Regions from separate parts of the Saccharopolyspora sp. 7B genome, predicted to be linked through region 3. Evidence: riboswitches for the same ligand, from Rfam matches in the RefSeq annotation. Region 3 holds a riboswitch; each other region holds the start of a gene.
The links. A riboswitch is a leader RNA that binds a small molecule or an ion and turns the genes downstream of it on or off. The one in region 3 is predicted to bind cobalamin.
Positions count from the first base shown of each region.

Region 1 (3,828 bases), on a different contig from region 3:
ACGAGACCCGCGGAGATGGTGAGGAAGGCCGCCGCGCTGATCACGTCCAGGGAGCGGGCGAAGCGCGGGCGGCGCAGCCGGTCGGCGATGCGGGCCGCGCCCAGCACGATGGTGACCTCCCAGATCGCCGCCAGCACCAGGAACACCGCGCCCAGCAGCACCAGTTGCAGCGTCGGGTTCGCCGCCGAACCCACGAACTGCGGCAGGAAGGCCAGGCTGAACAGCAGCATCTTCGGGTTCGTGATGTTGCTCAGCAGGCCCTGCCAGAACGGCCGGGTCGTGGCGCCGCCGCCGGAGAGGCCGTCGCCGGTCTCGGCGCGGGTGAGCCACAACCCGCGCACGATCATCGCGGCGAGGTACACCAGGTACGCGGCGCCGGCCCACTTCAGCGCCGCCAGCACCGCCGGGTGGCTGGTGATCACCGCGCCGAGCCCGCAGATCACCAGCGCCACCTGCAGGATGCTCGCCGCGTGGATGCCCGCCAGCGCTCGCAGCCCGGCGCCGATCCCCTGCCGCAGCGACGTCCGCAAGATCAGGAACGCGTCCACCCCGGGCGTCAGCACCACCACTGCGCTGGCGAGCAGGAACGCCGGCAGGGTCGTGGGGTCCAGCAGCATGACGAGTTCGCTCCTTGCCTGGTCGACGCGCGCGCGGAGGCGCCGGTGAGCGCGCGGCCCACCGGTCGAGGTTTCACCGGATCGGGGGTGATCTCGGTTCCGCGTCGTCGCGGGCACCGGAGATCTTGACTGAGTGGGCGGGACGAACCACCTCTGCCGAAGCAGTGATCCGGATTTTTTCCCGCCGAAGTCCATCTTAACGAAAAATTATCATGAGCCGATGTGAGCTCGCCCTCGTCATCCCGGCGTGATCGGGCCGCTACCGTGTGCCGCCGAACGACGCCGCACGTCCAGGAGGCAGCCGTGCCCGACCGATCCAGCCCGCTCGCCCGGATCGCCGCCGGAGGTGCTGCCGCCGCCACCGCGGCCACCGCCGCGCTCGCCGCACCGGCCGCCGCCGGCCCCGCGCAGGAACGCGTGCTCGGCGGCACCGACGAACACGCGGCGCCCTGGGTGGTCGCGCTCACCGACCAGGCCGGGCGCCAGTTCTGCGGCGGCACCCTCGTCACCGAGATCAAGGTGGTCACCGCCGCGCACTGCGTGGACGGCCACGACGCGGCGGAGCTGCGCGCCGTCACCGGCCGCCCCGACCTGCGCACCACCGGCGGCGCGGACACGCCCGTCGGCGACGTCTGGGTGCATCCCGAGTTCCGCGACGTCACCGGCGGGCACGACGTGGCGGTGCTGACCCTGGCCGCACCGGTGCGCGAACGACCGCTGCCGATGGCCGGGGCCGACGAGACCGCCCGCTACCGGCCCGGCACCCCGGCGCGGGTGCACGGCTGGGGGCGCACCACCGAGAACGGGCCCACCTCGGCGACGCTGCAGTCCGTCGAGGTGCCGATCAGCGCGGACGCCGACTGCCGCGCCGCCTACCCGGGCTACGAGTCGGGGACGCGGGTCTGCGCGGGCCCGCCCGAAGGCGGCCGGGACGCGTGCGCCGGGGACTCCGGCGGACCGCTCGTCGCCGACGGCAGGCTGATCGGCGTCGTCTCCTACGGCACCGGCTGCGGACGTCCCGGAACACCCGGCGTGTACACCCGGATCTCCGGGGTCGCCGACGACGTCGCCGCGCGGCTCTGAACCCGGCGTCCCGCACCGCGGGACGAGCCGGTGCCACCCGGTGCTCGCGCCGCGGCGGTGCACCGGTCGCCGTGCGCAGCACCGACCCGCCCCGAGGCCCGCGCGCCCGGGCGCGCGGGACGTGGTGTGCGCTACTTCCACCGCAGGTGACCCCGGGTGTCGTAGCCGGAATGTGATATCCCGTTGGGGTGACCCTGCAACCGCTCGCCACCGCCGTCCACCGCGCCTACACGGCCGACCTCGACGCCGAGGACTTCTACCGCATGCTCCGCTTGCGCGTGGACGTGTTCGTGGTCGAGCAGCAGTGCGCCTACCCGGAACTGGACGGCCGGGACCTGGAGACCACCACCAGGCACTTCTGGATCGACTCCGCCGACGGCTACGTGCTCGGCTACCTGCGCCTGCTCGAAGACCCCGACGGCACCTTCCGCATCGGCCGCGTCGCCACCGCCAAGGACGCCCGCGGCCTCGGGCTCGGGCGCAAGCTGATGCGCGCCGCGCTCGCCGAGATCCAGCGCGCGCCGGCGACGCTGTCCGCGCAGACCTACGCGCTGGAGTTCTACCGCGGATTCGGGTTCGAACCCTCGGGTGAGGAGTATCTCGAAGACGGCATCCCGCACGTCGACATGCACCGATACCCGGGTTCGCCGCGCTGAGCGAGCCGCGCCGGTTCCTCGCCCGTCGCGGGGATGCGACGATGCTCGCTGGTCCCAGCCAGGGCAGGTCAGGAAACCGGTGCGACACCGGTGCGGTCGGCGCCACTGTGACCGGGGAGCGGATCTCCCCCGCGAGCCACCGGGCGCTGCCGCCTGGGAAGGCCGGAGTTCCGCGCTGATCCGGGAGCCAGGACACTGCCTCGCCCAGGCGCAGCCGACATCGGGGCGTCCGAGACCCGAGGAAGGAACACCTGGCATGACTGCTCCCGCGAGCCCGCGGTACCCGTTCACGGCCGTGGTCGGGCACGACGACATGCGGCTGGCGCTGCTGCTCAACGCGGTGCACCCGCGCATCGGCGGGGTGCTGGTGCGGGGTGAGAAGGGCACCGCGAAATCGACGGTGGTGCGCGCGCTCGCTTCGCTGCTGCCCGCGCTGGACGTCGTGCCCGGTTGCCGCTTCGGCTGCGAACCGCGGCGACCCGACCCGCGGTGCCCGGACGGCCCGCACGCCGAGGTCTCCGGGACGACGCGCCCCGCGGAACTCGTGGAACTTCCGGTCGGCGCCACCGAGGACCGGCTCGTCGGTTCACTCGACCTGGAACGCGCGCTCACCGAAGGCGTCAGCGCCTACCAGCCCGGGCTGCTGGCCGCGGCGCACCGCGGCGTGCTCTACGTGGACGAGGTCAACCTGCTGCACGACCACCTGGTGGACCTGCTGCTGGACGCCGCCGCGATGGGCCGCGCGCACGTGGAGCGGGAAGGCGTGTCGGTGACGCACGCCGCCTCGTTCCTGCTCGTCGGCACCATGAACCCGGAGGAGGGCGAGCTGCGCCCGCAGCTGCTCGACCGGTTCGGCCTCACCGTGCAGGTCGCCGCCTCCCGCGACGTCACCACCCGCACCGAAGTGGTGCGCAGGCGCCTCGCCTTCGAAGCGGACCCGGCCGGCTTCGCCGAGCGGTGGGCCGCCGAGGACGCCGCGCTCGCCCGCCGCATCGCCGACGCCCGGTCCACAGTGGAATCGGTGCGGCTGCCCGACGCCGAGCTCCGGCGGATCTCCGCGCTGTGCGCCGCGTTCGACGTGGACGGGATGCGCGCCGACCTGGTGCTGGCCCGCACCGCCGTGGCGCACGCCGCGTGGCGCGGCGCCGACGAGGTCGCCGAAGCCGACGTGGAGGCCGCGGCCCGGCTCGCGCTGCCGCACCGGCGCCGCCGCGACCCGTTCGACGAACCCGGCGTCGAGGAGGACCAGCTGCAGCAGGCGCTCGAGGACGCCGCCCAGCACGCCGAGCAGGAACCGGCCGACGACCGGAACGCCGGTGACGACCAGGGCTCCGCCGACGACCAGGGCTCCGCCGACGACCAGGACTCCGGTGAAGAGCCGCCGGAAGGTCCCGACGACGGCCCCGGCGGAGGCGGCGGTGGCGCGCCCGACGGCGGACCGGACGACGGACCCGACGGGCCCGGCGGCGGCG
Region 1 covers NZ_JAIUKC010000068.1:44,216-48,043, forward strand. The annotation lists gene LCD33_RS12750 (LysE family translocator) at 1-617, opposite strand, end outside; gene LCD33_RS12755 (trypsin-like serine protease) at 921-1,700, shown strand; gene LCD33_RS12760 (GNAT family N-acetyltransferase) at 1,889-2,356, shown strand; cobalamin riboswitch at 2,425-2,554, shown strand; gene LCD33_RS12765 (putative cobaltochelatase) at 2,613-3,828, shown strand, end outside.
Region 1: linked by a shared signal. The riboswitch ahead of LCD33_RS12765 (putative cobaltochelatase) and the one ahead of cobN (cobaltochelatase subunit CobN) in region 3 are both predicted to bind cobalamin.

Region 2 (3,828 bases), on a different contig from region 3:
GAAACCGTCGCCGAACTCCTCCCGCTGGTGACCATCGGCCGGGTGATCTCGGTCCTGCCACGCTCACTGGTGCGGCCGACCCCGCCGGGCGTGATCTGCGTCCCCGTCACCGACGCCGGCCCCAGCCACGTTGTCATCGCACGCCAGGCCCAGGACCATCGTCCCGCGGTCGCCGCGCTCATCGAGGCGGCCGTCACCGCACCACCTTCGAACTTCTAGCCTGGCGGGTGGACCTCGTCGGCGGAGATCCGGAGGTATATCGCTACCCGCAACGGCGGACTGTGCTCCTCGCGCGGCTGGTCGCTGGTGGTCGGGTTGGCCGCACCCGAAGGCGACGCTGACGACGCTTGGGGGCGGTGGGCGCCGCCATCACGACACCGCCCCCGCACCTGCCGACGACTACTCAGGGCATCGGATCGGACGGGCCCCAGTCCGGCTGGCAGATCGTGTCCCGGTCAGCGACATTCGGGCAACGGCACCCTCAGAGTCCGCAACGACCACGAGAGCAGGCTCGTACCGCCGTACTTCAAGTACCACGGGATCGCCGACGCGGTTGGTGGGTGCGGCGAGGTCGGCTGCGGTGTCAACGAGGTCGTTTAGCCCTCGGGTCAGCGGCATCGAAGGTCTCGACCCGTCACTGGTGGATGGCGCGGGCGGATTCGTCGACCAGCTGCGATGTGAGTGCGTGGGCGCGGCGGGCCCGTGCGGCCGTGTCCTGTTCGTCCGGGCCGGGTTCGAGATAGGCGCGCTGTGCCGTGCCGTTGTCGGTGCGGTCGCTGTTGAGGCGGCCGGAGTCGACCCCGACAGTGGAAGGCGGCGGAAAACACAAGCCGTCCGCCGCGTTCCACCGGCACTGATCAGCACCTGGCGACAAGCCCGACGGAGATGCTGCGGACGCGGCCGCAGGGCGCGTAGCACGCACCACTAGGGAGGCGGGCCGAATCTCGAACTTTTCATCGATCCGACCGAGCTCCACTACGCGCCCAAGCGGTCTACAACGAGACCGAAACCTTTGCTCACCAAGCGCTGTGCTCACACGGGCCACGCTCGAACCGGTGCTTTATCACCACCGAACCCCCTTCACAGGAGATCCGAAAATATCGGCGTCTCCCCTGGTGGCGCCCCCGGCAGGACTCGAACCTGCGACCTAAGGATTAGAAGTCCTTTGCTCTGTCCAGCTGAGCTACGAGGGCCCGCACATCGCTCGCGTGAGCTGCAGCAAGCAGGGTAACCGGCCGCTCCGTCGACAGTGGTACCGACGCCAACGGCGTTGCAGACCCGGTATCGAACGGCAAGCTGATCGACAGCTCCACGCCGGGAATCGCGCCGGAAGATCACAGAGGAATCACCGCGCGCACGTCGGGGCCGCCGCGCGAATCCCGCGCGACGGCCCCGACGGCTCCCCCTCAGGAGCAGGATTCGGGCTGCACCCGCAGCACGTCGTCGTCCTTGCCGACACCGGTGAACGAGTAGTCGTCGACCGGCGTGGCCACGCCGTCGCGCACCTCGTAGGCGACCCGGGAACCGTCGTAGGAGGGCTCCGTCGTCTGGCTCTCGTTCGACGCGGCCAAGGTGATCAGGACCCGGCCGTCCGAGCCCGCGGGCGCGCACTCGTAGCCGAGGCGGGCACCGATCCCGCCGCCTTCGTTGATCTTCAGCGGCTCGCCGTCCTGCGTCTTCAGCTCGCGCGGCGCGCCATCGGCACCCAGGTCCCACACGCTGAACCAGGTGGTGTTCGCGCCGACGGACTCCGTCACCAGCAGTTCCTGCCTGCCGTCGCCGTTCACGTCCAGCACCCGCATCGGCTGGGTGCCGAAGGACGGGTCGCCGGTCAGCACGGCCTCGGTCGTACGACCGTCCACAGTGAACTTGAGCGACTGCTTCGCCCCGTCCCCGATGGCGGACAGCTGCGCGGTGTCCGGAGTTCCGTCCCCGTTCAAGTCCACAACGGACGTCTCGCTCGAGTCAGCGGCGGCGATCCCTGCCGGCACCAGCGCCATCGCCGCCACGGCCAGCGCACCGATGCCCACACCCGCCCGAATACCGCTCTTCACCACAGCCGGTTCCTCCCGATCGCTTCGTCGCACCGGGACGGAAGAAATCCGTCCCGCCCCCTCACCTGTTCACAAGACGCACCACCGCGCGGCAGGTTGCCCGCGGCTCGAAAAACCTTCCGGCGGTCGTCGCGGCGCCCGGGTGATCCGGACGGCAGGGCCTTGTCTTCCCGCCAGAAGCAAGTAGCCTCCGAAGTGCTGGTGGTTCGCACAGCCCTGCGAAAGCGGGGGTGCGCGAGGCAAGAGGGAACCCGGTGGAAATCCGGGACTGCCCCGCAGCGGTGAGTGGGAACGAACGCCGTCACCGGTCGCCACGACCGGTCACAGCACTGAGCGCGAGCTCGGGAAGCGACGGCCAGTAGAAGACCCCGGTTCCACCGGGAAGCGCCCACGAGTCCGAAGACCTGCCGCCGGTGCGCGCGTCCTGCGTGACGCGCGCTGTTGCGAGGTCTCGCGGGAAGACCTGGACGAACGAGCCGCCGCGTGCGGCCACGTGTGCCCGGATCCTGCCCGCTCGACCTCGCAGAACTGCCGTCCAGCTCGCGAGGAGAGAGCGTTGACCAGCACAATCGGATCCACCGTGCTCGGGTTCCCCCGGATCGGTCCGAACCGGGAACTCAAGCGGGCGTTGGAGAGCTACTGGAAGTCCCGCACCGGCGAAGCGGAACTGCGCGAAGTCGCGCGCACGCTGCGCACCGACACGTGGCGTTCGCTGCGCGACGCCGGGCTGGACTCGGTGCCGGGAAACACCTTTTCCTACTACGACCAGGTCCTCGACGCCGCCGTCACCTTCGGCGCGGTCCCGCCGCGCTTCGCCGAACTGGGCCTGAACCCGCTCGACACGTACTTCGCGATGGCCCGCGGCGTGGAATCCGCGCCACCGCTGGAGATGACGAAGTGGTTCGACACCAACTACCACTACATCGTCCCGGAGATCGGCCCGGACACCGAGTTCCGGCTGTCCGACCAGACCGTCGTCGACCAGTACCACGAGGCCGCTGAGCTGGGCATCAAGACCCGCCCGGTCGTCGTCGGACCGCTGACGTTCCTGCTGCTGTCCAAACCGCAGGACGGCGCGCCCGCCTCGTTCCGCCCGCTGGACAAGGTCGACGAGCTCGTCACCGCCTACGCCGAACTGCTCGGCGAGCTGCACCGGGCCGGGGTCGAATGGGTGCAGCTGGACGAGCCCGCGTTCACCGCGGACCGCTCGCAGGCCGACCTGGACGCGCTGCGCGCCGCCTACCAGCGGCTCGGCGAGCTCTCGGAACGGCCGAAGATCCTGGTCGCGTCCTACTTCGGCGACCTCGGGGACGCGCTGGGCGTGCTCGCCTCCTCCCCCGTCGAAGCCGTCGGCGTGGACCTCGTCGCCGGGCAGCGCACCGTGGACGAACTCCCGTCGGTGCCCGGGCTGCGGGAGAAGACGCTCGTCGCGGGCCTCGTCGACGGGCGCAACATCTGGCGCACCGACCTGGACAAGGCGCTCACCACCGCCGCCACCCTGCTCGGCCTCGCCGGGGAGGTCGCCGTCAGCACCTCCTGCTCGCTGCTGCACGTGCCCTACGACGTCGACGCGGAAACCGACCTCGACCCGCAGGTCGCGTCCTGGCTGGCGTTCGCCGCGCAGAAGGTCGGCGAGGTCGTCGTCCTCGACCGCGCGCTGCACCAGGGCCGCGACACCGTCGCCGAGCAGCTCGACGACGCGCGGCGGCGCATCGCCGACCGCGCCGGAGCCGACCGGGTGCGCAACAACCGGGTGCAGGCGCGGCTCACCTCG
Region 2 covers NZ_JAIUKC010000226.1:1,167-4,994, reverse strand. The annotation lists gene LCD33_RS27260 (LysR family transcriptional regulator) at 1-219, shown strand, start outside; tRNA gene LCD33_RS27255 (tRNA-Arg) at 1,117-1,193, opposite strand; gene LCD33_RS27250 (VCBS repeat-containing protein) at 1,407-2,054, opposite strand; cobalamin riboswitch at 2,240-2,481, shown strand; gene metE (5-methyltetrahydropteroyltriglutamate--homocysteine S-methyltransferase) at 2,611-3,828, shown strand, end outside.
Region 2: linked by a shared signal. The riboswitch ahead of metE (5-methyltetrahydropteroyltriglutamate--homocysteine S-methyltransferase) and the one ahead of cobN (cobaltochelatase subunit CobN) in region 3 are both predicted to bind cobalamin.

Region 3 (3,828 bases):
CGCGTGGGCGCGCACGAAGTTCTGCTCGTCCGGCTCGTCGAGCGCGGCGACCTTGCGGACCGCGTCGTCGAGCAGCGTCACCACGTGCGGGAACGCGTCGCGGAAGAACCCGCTGATCCGCACCGTCACGTCCACCCGCGGGCGGCCCAGCTCGTCGAGCGGGATCACTTCGAGCCCGTTGACGCGCCGCGACGCCTCGTCCCAGGTGGGCCGGACGCCCAGCAGCGCCAGCACTTCCGCGATGTCGTCACCGGAGGTGCGCATCGCCGAGGTGCCCCACACCGACAGGCCCACCGAGCGCGGGTACTCGCCGGTGTCGGCGAGGTAGCGCTCGATCAGCGAATCGGCGATGGCGTGCCCGGTCTCCCAGGCGAGCCTGCTCGGCACCGCCTTCGGGTCCACCGAGTAGAAGTTCCGGCCCGTCGGCAGCACGTTGATCAGGCCGCGCAGCGGGGAACCGCTCGGGCCCGCGGGCACGTAGCCGCCGTCGAGGGCGTGCAGCGTCGCGGTCATCTCGTCGGTGGTGGCGTCCAGCCGCGGCACCACCTCGGTGACGGCGAACTCCAGCACCCGCACCACGTCGTCCGGCGCGTCGCCCAGCACCGAGCGGCACACCTCGACGACCGCGCCGAGCTCCCAGCCGCGCTCCTCCAGGCCCGCGACGAGCGCGTGCGCGGAGCTCTCCACGTCGTCCACGGTGCCGCGGGCGACGCTGCCGTCCTCCAGCATGCCCAGCGCCTCGCGCAGGCCGGGCAGGGCGCCGCTCTGGCCGCCCCACACCTGCCGGGCGCGCAGCATCGCCAGCACCAGGTTCACCCGCGCCTCCCCGGTCGGGGCGGCGCCGAGGACGTGCAGGCCGTCGCGGATCTGCGCGTCCTTGATCTCGCACAGCCAGCCGTCGACGTGCAGCAGCATGTCGTCGAACTCGGCCTCGTGCGGGCGCTCGTCCAGGCCGAGGTCGTGGTCGAGCTTCGCGGCTTGCATCAGCGTCCAGATCTGGCTGCGGATCGCGGGCAGCTTCGCCGGGTCCATCGCCGAGATCTGCGCGTGCTCGTCGAGCAGCTGCTCCAGCTTCGCGATGTCGCCGTAGCTCTCCGCGCGCGCCATCGGCGGCACCAGGTGGTCCACCAGCGTCGCGTGCACCCGGCGCTTCGCCTGGGTGCCCTCGCCCGGGTCGTTGACCAGGAACGGGTACACCAGCGGCAGGTCGGCCAGCGCCGCGTCCGGTGCGCAGGACGCCGACATGCCCGCGGTCTTGCCGGGCAGCCACTCCAGGTTGCCGTGCTTGCCGAGGTGCACCATCGCGTGCGCGCCGAACTCGTCGGTCATCCAGCGGTAGGCGGCCAGGTAGTGGTGGCTCGGCGGCAGGTCCGGGTCGTGGTAGATCGCGATCGGGTTCTCGCCGAACCCGCGCGGCGGCTGCACGACCACGACCACGTTCCCGGCGCGCAGCGCGGCCACCACGATCTCGCCGTCCGGGTCGTGCGAGCGGTCCACGAACTGCTCGCCCGGCGGCGGGCCCCAGTGCTGCTCGACGCTCTCCCGCAGGTCCTGCGGCAGCGTGGCGAACCAGTCGGCGTAGCGCTTCGCGGGGATGCGCACCGGGTTGCCGGACAGCTGCTCCTCGGTCAGCCAGTCCGGGTCCTGGCCACCGGCGGCGATCAGCGCGTGCACCAGCGCGTCGCCGTCCTGCGCGGCCACGCCGGGCAGCGCGTCCGGGCCGTCCGCCGGGCCGATGTCGTAGCCGGCCTCGCGCAGCCGCCGCAGCAGGCCCACCGCGCTCGCCGGGGTGTCCAGGCCGACGGCGTTGCCGATCCGGGAGTGCTTCGTCGGGTACGCCGAGAGCATCAGCACCAGCCGCTTGTCCGCGGCGGGCACGTGCCGCAGCCGCGCGTGCTTCACCGCGATCCCGGCGACGCGGGCCGCGCGCTCCGGGTCGGCGACGTACACCGGGAGGCCCTCGGCGTCGTTCTCCTTGAACGAGAACGGCACCGTGATCAGGCGGCCGTCGAACTCGGGCACCGCGACCTGGGTGGCCATGTCCAGCGGGGACAGGCCCTCGTCGTTGTCCTCCCACGCCTCGCGGCTGGAGGTCAGGGTGAGGCCCTGCAGGATCGGCACGTCCAGCGCGGCGAGCGCGCCCACGTCCCACGCCTCGTCGTCGCCACCGGCGGAGGCCGTCGCGGGCTTCGTGCCGCCCGCGGCCAGCACCGTCACGATCAGCGCGTCCGCCTCGCGCAACGTGTCCAGCAGGCCCGCTTCGGGGGCGCGCAGCGAGGCGCAGAACACCGGCAGCGCCTGGCCGCCCGCGTCCTCGATCGCCTCGGACAGGGCGTGCGCGAACGCGGTGTTGCCCGCCATGTGGTGCGCGCGGTAGTAGAGCACCGCGACCTTCGGGCCTTCGGTCCGGCGCGGGGTCCGCTCCAGCAGACCCCACTTCGGCGTCTCCACCGGCGGTTCGAAGCCGTGGCCGGTGAGCAGCACCGTGTCGGACAGGAAGTTGAACAGCTGCGCCAGGTTCTCCGGTCCGCCCTGCGCGAGGTAGCCGTGCGCCTGCGAGCAGACGCCGCCGGGCACCGTGGAGCACTCCATCAGCTCCGCGTCCGGGGCCTGCTCACCGCCGAGCACCACGACCGGGCGCGGTCCGGCGAGCAGCGCGTCCAAGCCCTCCTCCCACGCGCGGCGGCCGCCGAGCAGCCGCACCACGACGAGGTCGGCGCCCTCCAGCAGCGGCGGCAGGTCGTCCACGCCGAGCCGAGCCGGGTTGCCGAGGCGGAAGTCCGCACCGCTGGCGCGTGCGCTGAGCAGATCGGTGTCCGATGTGGACAGCAGCAGGATCATGCGGCACGCTCCCGGCTGAGCAGGGACGCGGGCGTGCGGACAGGACGCATGGTCAACCTTCCTCGGGGTCCTCGCCCCGGAGTCGTCGGCACCCGGTGTGGCACCGGGCGGTGGCGGCGCCGGAGTGTCCTGGCTCCCGGATCGGCGCTCGCTCCGGCCTTCCCACCCGCGCGGCGCGCGGGCAGTGGCCTCGTACTCGGAGTCCGCTCCCCGGTGACAGTGGCGGGACCGCGCCGGACTCGCACCGGCTTCCTCCGCACGTCGCCGCCGACAACTCTCCGCAACGGGGCGATCGTTCGTCAAGTGGCCGATCGTGCGCACGCGGGAGAGATCCCGCACTCGGCCGGTCCGGCCGCCCGGTGAGGCGCATCGCGTTTTGCGGACGCGATCCGGGCGGGACGTAGTATCGACGGTCGCCGGTGCGCCCCCGAGTCCGCGCACCCCGGACAGCGGCGCCGTGCGCTGCGAGTTCCGGACCAGACCACGATCGACGAGAGCGGGGACGAGCGTGCCGCGACGAGCCGGACCCGACGCGTGCCCCGGCGCGCTGCGGGTGCACGAGGCCGCCGACGGGGGATTGGCCCGCGTCCGGGTGCCCGGCGGGCGGCTCGCGGCGCGGCAGGTGCGGGCGCTGGCGACCGCGGCCGCGCTGGGTGACGGCGGCTGGGAACTCACCTCGCGGGCGAACGTCCAGGTCCGCGGCCTGTCCGCGGCGGCGGTGCCGGAGTTCGCCGACCTGCTCGGCGCGGCCGGACTGCTGCCGTCGCCGACGCACGAGCGGGTGCGCAACGTCGTCGCCTCGCCGCGCACCCGCCCGGGGGCGCTGGACGTGCGCGCGGTGGCGGTGGAACTGGACGAGCGGCTGCGCGCCGACCCGGAGCTGGCGGAGCTGCCCGGCCGGTTCCTGTTCACCGCGGACGACGGCGGCGGCGAGGTGACCGCGCTGGGCGCGGACGTCGCGCTGCACCCGGCGGACGGCTCGGTTGC
Region 3 covers NZ_JAIUKC010000216.1:5,565-9,392, reverse strand. The annotation lists gene cobN (cobaltochelatase subunit CobN) at 1-2,841, opposite strand, end outside; cobalamin riboswitch at 2,964-3,096, opposite strand; gene cobG (precorrin-3B synthase) at 3,350-3,828, shown strand, end outside.

Region 4 (3,828 bases), on a different contig from region 3:
CATGTCGTGCGTGCGCCGCCGGTCGTCCCCGGTGTTCTTGCGCAGGTCGAGGAATTCCTCGACGTCCACGTGCCAGGTCTCCAGGTACGCGCACACCGCGCCCTTGCGCTTGCCGCCCTGGTTCACCGCGACCGCCGTGTCGTTGGCGATCTTCAGGAACGGCACCACGCCCTGCGAGGAACCGTTGGTCCCCTTGATGTGCGCGCCCGTGCCCCGCACCGGGGTCCAGTCGTTGCCGAGCCCGCCCGCGTACTTCGACAGCAGCGCGTTGTTGCTGATGCCGTGGAAGATCCCGTGCAGGTCGTCGTCCACAGTGGTCAGGAAGCAGGACGACAGCTGCGGGCGGGTGGTGCCCGCGTTGAACAGCGTCGGCGTCGAGCACATGAAGTCGAACGAGGAGATCAGGTCGTAGAACTCGATCGCCCGCGCCTCCCGGTCGTCCTCGCGCAGCGCCACGCCCATCGCGACCCGCATGAAGAACGCCTGCGGCAGCTCGAACCGCACCCCGTCCTCGTGCAGCAGGTACCGGTCGTAGAGCGTCTGCAGGCCGAGGAAGCCGAACGCGATGTCCCGGTCCGCGTCCAGCGCCGCGCCCAGCCGCTCCAGGTCGAAGCGGGCCAGCTCCGGGTCCAGCTGCTCCAGCTCGATGCCGCGGCGCACGTAGTCGGCGAAGTAACCGGCGTAGCGGTCCCGCATCTGCACCTGGTCGGCCTCGGCCGGCTCGCCCGCGACGAAGCTCAGCGCCTCCCGACGCAGCTTGTCCAGCAGCAGCCGCGAGGTCACCAGCGAGTAGTTCGGCTCCGCCTCCACGAAGGTGCGCGCCGCCATCGTCAGCGACTCGGCCAGCTCCGCGGAGCTGATGCCGTCGTAGACGTTGCGCCGCACCTCGCGCAGCACCTGGTCGGCGTGCACGTCGTCGAGGTCCGAGCAGGCCTGCTCGACGACGGTCGACACCCGCTCCCAGTCCAGCGGCACCCGGGTGCCGTCCGGCGCGGTCATCTCCAGGCGGGGAGCGGCGTCCTCGACGGGAGCCACCTCGGCCTCGCGGGCCTGCGCGTGCTCCTCCCGGTAGAGCACGTAGGCGCGGGCGACACCGTGGTGCCCGCCGCGCATCAGCGCCAGCTCCACCATGTCCTGGATCTGCTCGATGTGCACCAGGCCTTCGGTACCCGCGTGGCGCAGCACGCCCTGCGCCGCCTGCTCCGTCAACTCCGCGACGATCTGGTGCAACCGCGACGACGATGCGGCCGAATCCCCCTCGGCCGCCAGGAACGCCTTGGTCAACGCCACGGAGATCTTCGTTTCGTCCCAACCGGAAACGGTCCCGTCGCGCCGCAGCACCCGCACTCCTGCCGGTACCACCGCGGTCGCTGCTGACGGCCGGGTCGTGGACTCGGTCACTGGCTCTCTCCTCGCAAGCTCGGACACCTGCCCGGAACTCCTCGGAACGCGCCAGGACCCGCGGCGCGCACGGCACCGCTCGTCCCACGACCCTCCCGCGAGGTCCCGGACGGCGCGCACCCCTCGTGCGCGCACCGATGGCAGGTCTTCGGACTCACGGGCGACCGGTGCTCGGCACCGGGCCTACTGGCCGTCGCTTCCCGGACGCCGAGCGTCCAGTGCTGCACCACCGGGAGGTGGTGACGGCGGTCGTTCCCGTTCACCGCTGCGGGGCAGTCCCGGATTCGCACCGGGTTCCCTGTTGTCACGCCGGGCGGACCGGCGAACCATCAGCGGGCGCCACACTACATCTTGGGTTCGGCGGTGATCCGGACCCCATCATCATCGGCGTGGCGGTGCCGGTGCGGAGGCGCTCGGTAGCCGTCCGCGCACTCCTCGGCCGCATCCTGCCCGGCCGCGGGCGGCTCCGCACGACCGCGAGGTGTGACGCGGAATCGGTGGTGGTCGGCAGCGGGTCCGGGCAGACTGCCTCCCGAGATCACCACCTGGGAGGAAGACCGAACCATGCGTGCCCACCGCGTGCGACGCGGACTCGCCGTCGCCGCCACCGCACTGGCCACCGCGGCCACGGCCACCGGGGCCACCGCCGGCGCCGCGCCGCAGGACCCGCCCGCGACCACCGACGTCCGGCTGATCACCTTCAACGACCTGCACGGCAACCTCGAACCGCCCACCGGGTCCTCCGGGCAGATCGAGCTCGACGACGGCCGGACCGTCGACGCCGGCGGCGCCGCCTACCTCGCCACCCACCTGCAGCGGCTGCGCGACGAGGTGCCGAACTCGCTGGTCTTCTCGACCGGCGACAGCGTCGGCGCCTCGCCGGTGAACTCCGCGCTGTTCCACGACGAACCCACCGTCGACTTCCTCAACTCGCAGGACGTGCGCGGCCACGTCGTCGGCAACCACGAGTTCGACGAGGGCTACCAGGAACTCCAACGGCTGCAGACCGGCGGCTGCCACCCGCAGGACGGTTGCGAGTTCCGGGATTCCTTCGCCGGCGCGGACTTCCCGTACCTCGGCGCCAACGTCACCTTCGAGGACGGCGGTGCCCCCGCGCTGCTGCCGTTCACCGTGCAGGTCTCCGGCGGGGTGCCGATCGGCGTGATCGGCGCGACCCTGCAGGACCTGCCCGACGTGGTCAGCCCCGAAGCGGTGCGCGGACTCCGGTTCGGCGACGAGGTCGAAGCCATCGACCGCACCTCCGACGCGCTGGAGCGCTTCGGCGTCAAGGCGCAGGTCGTGCTGCTGCACCAGGGCGACGAAGCCGACGGCGGCGGCCCGAACTCCTGCCAGGTCACCCCCGGCGGCCCCGCGAGCCGCATCGCGGAACAGGTCTCCCCGCAGGTCGACGCCGTGTTCAGCGCGCACAGCCACCAGCAGTACACCTGCACCGCCACCGACCCGGCGGGCGACCCGCGTCCCCTCGTGCAAGGCGCCTCCTACGGCAGGCTGCTGTCGGTGCTGGACCTGCGCGTCGACCGCGACACCCGCGAAGTGGTGCGGGAGAGCAGCACCGCGCGCAACGAGGTCGTCACCCGCGACGTCGAACCCGACGCCGAGACGGCCGCGCTCGTCGAGGAAGCCCGCGCGAAGGCGGCGCCGATCGCGAACCGCGCCGTCGGCACCGCCACCGGCGACCTGCTGAAGACCCCGGCGCCGTCCGGGGAATCCGGCCTCGGCAGCGTCATCGCCGACGCGCAGCTCGCCGCCACCCGCGACACGGGGGCGCAGCTCGCGCTGACCAACCCCGGCGGGGTGCGCGCCGACCTGCCGCACGCCTCTTCCCCGGCGGGCGAAGGCGACGGCGTCATCACCTACGGCGAAGCGTTCGCGGTGCAGCCCTTCGGCAACACCATGCAGACCATGACCCTCACCGGCGCGCAGCTGCGGGACGTGCTGGAGCAGCAGTGGAGCCCGGAGGGCGAGAACGTGCTGCAGGTGTCGGCGGACCTGCACTACGAGTACTCGCGGTCCGCGCCCATCGGGTCGAAGGTCTCCGGGCTCACCCTCGACGGCGCACCGGTGGACCCGGCCGCGCCGTACCGGGTGGCGGTGAACAACTTCCTCGCCGGCGGCGGGGACGGGTTCAGCGGCTTCACCGAGGGCACCGACGTCGCGGGCGGGCCGGTGGACCTGGACGCGCTGCTGGGCTACCTGGCGGAGCACCCCGACGTGGTGCCGCCGGCGCCGGACCGCATCACCGCGAAGGACTGAGCCGGGGTCCCGGCGGCGCACCCCGTGCCGCCGGGATCTCCTTTCGCACGGCCACTTCCTCCCGCCGCGCCCGGCCGCGCCGACGGAGGTCCGCCGCACCGTCAGCGGGGGACCGGCCGGGGTGCGATGACACCGTCGATGCCGAGCGCCAGC
Region 4 covers NZ_JAIUKC010000157.1:2,259-6,086, reverse strand. The annotation lists gene LCD33_RS22480 (ribonucleoside-diphosphate reductase subunit alpha) at 1-1,401, opposite strand, end outside; cobalamin riboswitch at 1,523-1,747, opposite strand; gene LCD33_RS22475 (bifunctional UDP-sugar hydrolase/5'-nucleotidase) at 1,966-3,675, shown strand; gene LCD33_RS22470 (helix-turn-helix transcriptional regulator) at 3,777-3,828, opposite strand, start outside.
Region 4: linked by a shared signal. The riboswitch ahead of LCD33_RS22480 (ribonucleoside-diphosphate reductase subunit alpha) and the one ahead of cobN (cobaltochelatase subunit CobN) in region 3 are both predicted to bind cobalamin.